Regions from separate parts of the Streptomyces sp. Y7 genome, predicted to be linked through region 1. Evidence: riboswitches for the same ligand, from Rfam matches in the RefSeq annotation. Region 1 holds a riboswitch; the other holds the start of a gene.
What was found. Region 1 has a riboswitch for thiamine pyrophosphate ahead of thiO (glycine oxidase ThiO). Riboswitches for the same ligand answer to the same signal wherever they lie in the genome.
Positions count from the first base shown of each region.

Region 1 (3,188 bases):
CAGACCGACCACGCCGGGCCCGACGGATCGCCGCGCCACAGGGTCGTGTCGGCGGCGCCGTGGTGTCCGGCGTACTGCACGAAGCGGCCGAACTGCTCGGACCAGAAGTAGGGCACCGGGTCGTAGACCGCGGGGGTCTCGCCGAGGATGTTCGCGGCGACCGTGCGCGGGCCCTGGAGGGCGTTGTCCCAGTGGTGGACCAGCAGCCGCTCGCCGTAGCGCCCCGAGGGGAAGGAGGCGCAGTCGCCGACGGCGTAGACGTCCGGCACCGAGGTGTGCAGGCGTTCGTCGGCCACGACCTCGCCGTGCGCGCCGAGCTCGATGCCCGAGCCGGCCAGCCAGGCCGTGGCGGGCCGCGCCCCGATGCCGACCACGACCGCGCCCGCGGGCACCCGTGAGCCGTCGTCGAGGACGACCGCGCCGGGCTCGACGCGCGCCACGCGCGTGTGCGTGCGCAGTACCGCCCCGCTGTCCTCGTACCAGGAGGTCATCGGCGCGGCCACCTCCGCGGGCAGCGCGCCCGCGAGCGGCCGGTCGGCGGCCTCCACGACCGTGACCGCGCAGCCCGCCTCGCGCGCGGCCGTGGCGAACTCGGCGCCGATCCAGCCCGCGCCGACGACCACGATGTCGTGCTGCCGGGCGAGCACCGGGCGCAGTCGCTCGGCGTCGTCCAGGGTGCGCAGCAGGTGCACCCCGGGCACGCCCTCCGCACCCGGCAGCCGGATCGGTTCGGCGCCGGTGGCCAGCACGAGGACGTCGTACGGGACGGGCCCCGCCTCGGTGTCCAGTTCGCGCTCGGCGACGCGCACACCCAGCACCTCGCGGCCCAGCCGCAGGTCGATGCCGAGCGATTCGAAGTCCACGTCGAAGGCGGAACCCTCGGCCTTGCCGAGCAGCACCGCCTTGGACAGGGGCGGCCGGTCGTACGGTTGGTGGGGCTCGGCGCCGATCAGTGTGACGGTTCCGGTGAAGCCCTGTTCGCGCAGGGCCACCGCCGTCTGCACACCGGCCATGCCGGCGCCGGCGACGACCACTGACCGCTGCGACTGCGTCGTCTGCTCGCTCACCTGATCACCATAGACAACTGACAATTTGTCAGTCAGGAGTCGTGCTCAGTGACCTGCTCCACAACGCTGGTGCCGCTGCCGGTCCGCGACTCCCACTCCCAGGTCTCCTCCAGCCGCACCCGCCCGTCCGCGAGCTCGGCCACGGTCGACACGCAGTGGCCCGAGGACGTCGACCCGTCCCGGGTCAGCTGCACGTACCGGAAGTCCAGCCGGTCGCCGTCCCGGGTGCCCACCAGATGTCCGCGCACGACGTCTCCGCCGGTGTACTCGGCCCAGATCTCCCCGTCCTTCTCGTGGTACGTGAACCGGGTGCGGGTACCCACCTGACCTGCGGCCTGGTCCGCGACGGGGGCGAGGACGAGACCGTCGAGCGAGCGGGCCATGGGGTGAGGCTCCCTTACTGAGACTTAACGCGGCGGGCTAGGGTGGCCAACGTAGAGCACTCGCGGGAGCCCGGACGCACCGGGCTGAGAGGGAGGCTGGCGGCCTCCGACCGTACGAACCTGATCCGGGTCATGCCGGCGAAGGGAGGGGCTGGACGCCCATGTCGCGTACGCGAACGTCAGACGTCCTCGTCATCGGGGGCGGAATCATCGGCCTGGTCACGGCGTGGCGGGCCGCGCAGCGCGGGTTCACGACAGCCGTCGTGGACCCCGAGCCGGGCGGCGGCGCCGCCCAGGTGGCCGCGGGCATGCTGGCCGCGGTCACGGAACTGCACTACGGCGAGCAGACCCTGCTCGGCCTGAACCTCGCCTCGGCACGCCGCTACCCGGACTTCGCCGCCGAGCTCACCGACGCCACCGGCCACGACCTCGGCTACCGCCGGTGCGGCACGCTCGCCGTCGCGCTGGACGCCGACGACCGCGCCCATCTGCGCGAACTGCACACCCTGCAGCGCCGGTCGGGGCTGGACTCCGAGTGGCTGTCCGGGCGTGAGTGCAGGCGTTTGGAGCCGATGCTCGCGCCGGGCGTGCGCGGCGGGCTGCGGGTGGACGGCGACCACCAGATCGACCCGCGGCGGCTGGCCGGGGCACTGGTGGCCGCGTGCGATCGGGCCGGCGTGGTCTTCCACCGCGCCTGGGCCGAGCGCCTCGACGTCGTACGGGAGCGGGCCGCCGGAGTCACCACGACGGACGGCACCGGGCTGGCCGCGGACCAGGTGGTCCTCGCGGCCGGCAGCCTCAGCGGGCGGCTCGCGGGCGTCCCCGACGCCGTACTGCCGCCCGTGCGCCCGGTGAAGGGGCAGGTGCTGCGGCTGACCGTGCCGCAGCGGTACGCGCCGTTCCTGAACCGGACCGTGCGGGCCGTGGTGCGCGGCAGCCAGGTGTACCTGGTGCCGCGCGAGAACGGTGAGCTGGTGGTCGGGGCGACCACCGAGGAGATGGGCTGGGACACGACGGTGACCGCGGGCGGGGTATACGAGCTGCTGCGCGACGCCCACGAGTTGGTACCCGGCATCACCGAACTGCCGCTCACGGAGACGCGGGCGGGCCTGCGCCCGGGCTCCCCCGACAACGCGCCGCTGCTCGGTCCGACCGAGCTGGCCGGCTTGTCGCTGGCGACCGGACACCACCGCAACGGCGTGCTCCTGACGCCGGTCACCGGGGACGCCATGGCGCACGTCCTGGCCACCGGTGAACTTCCCGAAGAGGCCCGCGCGTTCACGCCCCGGCGCTTCAGTCCCGCCGCACTCACGGAGCAGCCCGCATGAGCGTCCACGTCACCATCTCGGTCAACGGCGAGCACCGGCGCATCGAGCCGGGAACGGCTCTCGACGCGCTCGTCTCGTCCGTCACCACGGCGCCCTCCGGAGTGGCCGCCGCCCTCAACGAAACCGTCGTCCCGCGCGCGCAGTGGCCCTCGACGCCCCTCTGCGAGGGTGACCGCGTCGAGGTCCTCACCGCCGTCCAAGGAGGCTGAACCATGGCCGACGATCCCTTTGTCATCGGCGGTACGTCCTTCACGTCCCGCCTGATCATGGGCACGGGCGGAGCGCCCAGCCTGGACGTCCTGGAGCGGGCGCTGGTCGCGTCCGGGACGGAACTGACGACCGTCGCGATGCGGCGCGTCGACGCGTCCGTGCACGGCTCGGTGCTGTCCGTGCTGGAGAGGCTCGGGATC
Region 1 covers NZ_JBIDDQ010000004.1:228,820-232,007, reverse strand. Annotated here, with positions in the region: gene ACGFW6_RS14550 (NAD(P)/FAD-dependent oxidoreductase) at 1-1,067, opposite strand, end outside; gene ACGFW6_RS14545 (hypothetical protein) at 1,100-1,450, opposite strand; TPP riboswitch at 1,503-1,614, shown strand; gene thiO (glycine oxidase ThiO) at 1,612-2,778, shown strand; gene thiS (sulfur carrier protein ThiS) at 2,775-2,987, shown strand; gene ACGFW6_RS14530 (thiazole synthase) at 2,991-3,188, shown strand, end outside.

Region 2 (3,188 bases), on a different contig from region 1:
AGGAACGCCGTACCGACGACGACCGTCGGCAGCACGAAGGGGACGGTCACCACGGCCCGCAGGACCTGTTTGCCGGGGAAGTCGAAGCGGGCGAAGACATAGGCGCCCGGCAGCGCGATCAGCAGGGTGAGTGCGGTGGAGGCGAGCGCCTGCCAGGTGGTGAACCACAGGACCTGCCGGACGTCGGACTCCCCGAGCACCTCCCACAGCCGCCCCAGCTGCCACACCCCGTCGACCTTCAGACCGCGCGCGACGATCGCGGCGACGGGGTAGGCGAAGAAGACGGCGAAGAACGCGACGGGGACGGCGATGAGGCCGAGCCGCACCGCCGTCGCGCCCTTCTTCCGCGGGGCCGCTACCTCAGTACGAGCGAGGTCCACGACTTGACCCAGTCGTCACGGTTGTCGGCGATCTTGGCCGGGTCCAGGGTCTCGGGGTTCTCGGCCCGCGGGCCGTACTTCACGAACTCCGGCGGGACCTGGGCGGCCTCCCGCACCGGGTAGACGAACATGTTCAGCGGCATGTCGTCCTGGAACGTCTTGGTCAGCAGGAAGTCGAGGAGCGCCTTGCCGCCCTCGGTGTTCTCGGCGTTGCTCAGCAGGCCCGCGTACTCGACCTGCCGGAAGCAGGTGCCGGCCGCGACACCCGTCGGCGCGCTGGCCGGCTTCGGGTCGGCGTAGATCACCTCGGCGGGCGGGGACGAGGCGTACGACACGACGAGCGGCCGGTCGGCCTTGGCCTTCTTGCCGCCGGCCGAGCCGGAGAACTCCTCGTTGTAGGCCTGCTCCCAGCCGTCGACGACCTTGACGCCGTTGGCCTTCAGCTTCTTCCAGTAGTCCTGCCAGCCGTCGTCGCCGTACTGGGCGGCGGTGCCGAGCAGGAAGCCGAGTCCGGGCGAGGAGGTGGAGGCGTTCTCGGTGACGAGAAGGTCCTTGTACTCGGGCTTGATGAGGTCGTCGAACGAGCTGGGAGGCGTCAGCTTGTGCTCGCTGAAGTACGCCTTGTCGTAGTTGACGCAGATGTCGCCGGTGTCGACGGGAGTGACCCGGTGCTTGTCCTCGTCGACCCGGAACTCGGGCAGGACCAGGTCGGTGCCCTTGGCCTCGTACGACTGGAACAGGTCGTTGTCGAGCGCCCGGGACAGCAGGGTGTTGTCGACGCCGAAGAGGACGTCGCCCTGCGGGTTGTCCTTGGTCAGGATCGCCTTGTTCACGGCCTGCCCGGCGTCGCCGTCCTTCAGGACCTTGACCTTGTAGCCGGACTGCTTCTCGAACGCGGCGAGGACGTCCTTGGAGACGGCCCACGAGTTGTGGCTGACGAGGGTCACGGTCTTGCTCGTGGATGCGGGGGTGTCGCCGCCCGAGTCGGACGACCCGCACGCGGAGAGCGTGACGAGGCCGAGACCGACGGCGAGGACCGTGGCCTTCTTGGTGATGCTCACTTGATTCCTCCTGGGGTTGACCAGGAAGAGACGCGGCCCTGCCCGGGAGCCCTCTCATGGGCTCCCGGGCAGGGCGCAACAGCTTGAGTGATGACCGAACTTCCTACCCAGAATGACCTGGGCAAGGTTCAGAGGGTCTGCGGCCCGATTGCCGCACTCTCAGCGCTGTGGCGCTCCCCTGTCGGAATATGAAGATGTACGTACGGGTGTACGCGCTCAGATTACCGCTCGGTGGCCGCGAGCTGACCGCAGGCCCCGTCGATCTCCTGACCACGGGTGTCCCGGATCGTCACCGGTACACCATGTGCGGCGATGGCCTCGACGAACGCCTTCTCGTCCTCGGGCCGCGAGGCGGTCCACTTCGACCCGGGTGTCGGGTTCAGCGGAATCAGGTTCACGTGCACCGGCTTGCCCCTGAGCAGCCGCCCGAGCCGGTCACCGCGCCAGGCCTGGTCGTTGATGTCCCTGATGAGGGCGTACTCGATGGACAGCCGGCGGCCGCTCTTCTCGACGTAGTCGAAGCCTGCGTCCAGCACCTCGCGCACCTTCCACCGCGTGTTCACGGGCACGAGGGTGTCGCGCAGCTCGTCGTCGGGGGCGTGCAGCGAGATCGCGAGCCGGCACTTGAAGCCCTCGTCGGCGAACCGGTTGATGGCCGGGACGAGACCGACGGTCGAGACGGTGATCCCGCGCTGCGACAGCCCCAGCCCGTCCGGCTCGGGGTCGGTGAGCCGGCGAATGGCGCCCACGACCCGGTTGTAGTTCGCGAGCGGCTCGCCCATCCCCATGAAGACGATGTTGGAAAGCCGTGCGGGCCCCCCGGGAACATCCCCGTCCCGGAGCGCCCGCATCCCGTCCACGATCTGATGGACGATCTCGGCGGTGGACAGATTCCGGTCCAGACCCGCCTGTCCGGTCGCGCAGAACGGGCAGTTCATCCCGCATCCGGCCTGCGAGCTGATGCACATGGTCACCCGGTCCGGGTACCGCATCAGCACCGACTCGACGAGCGTCCCGTCGAACAGCCGCCACAGCGTCTTACGGGTGTCGCCGTCGTCGGTCGACAGATGCCGTACGACGGTCATCAGCTCCGGGAAGAGCTCCTCCCGCAGCTTGGCACGCGACCCGGCAGGGATGTCGGTCCACTGCTCCGGGTCGTGCGTGTACCGCGCGAAGTAGTGCTGCGACAGCTGCTTGGCACGAAAGGGCTTCTCCCCGACCGCGGCAACAGCGTCCTTACGCTCACCGGGCGTGAGATCAGCAAGGTGCCGCGGCGGCTTCTTGGCTCCGCGGGGGGCGACGAAAGTGAGTTCTCCGGGCTTAGGCATGGCTGTACCAGTGTCGCAGATCCACTCGTGTGGCCCGCCCCACCATGGATCGGGAAGATCAACCCCTACTCCGTCGTGCCCTCCAGCCGGCTCTTGAGGAGCTTCTCGTCGCGGGGCAGTTCCTTGCGGACCTGCGGGCGGACGACGAGGGGGACGAGGACCTTGCCGAGGCCGTGGCCCTCGAAGTCGATGTCGATCGTCACGCGGGAGCGCCGGCCGTCGTCGAGAGGCTCGATGCTGCCGTGGGTGCGGGCCCGGACAGGGCCGTCGATCCCGTGCAGGTCCCAGCTGTACGGAGGGTCGAGCTGGTCGAACCGCACGGTCATCGGCATCTGACGGTTCCCGACGCGCCGGGTGACCCGGACCCGGGAGCCGGTGTGGATCGGGCCCTCGTCCAGCGATTCGGCCGAGACGGCGCT
Region 2 covers NZ_JBIDDQ010000006.1:41,179-44,366, forward strand. Annotated here, with positions in the region: gene ACGFW6_RS17625 (ABC transporter permease) at 1-326, opposite strand, end outside; gene ACGFW6_RS17630 (thiamine ABC transporter substrate binding subunit) at 356-1,441, opposite strand; TPP riboswitch at 1,524-1,631, opposite strand; gene rlmN (23S rRNA (adenine(2503)-C(2))-methyltransferase RlmN) at 1,663-2,769, opposite strand; gene ACGFW6_RS17640 (SRPBCC family protein) at 2,835-3,188, opposite strand, start outside.
Region 2: linked by a shared signal. The riboswitch ahead of ACGFW6_RS17630 (thiamine ABC transporter substrate binding subunit) and the one ahead of thiO (glycine oxidase ThiO) in region 1 are both predicted to bind thiamine pyrophosphate.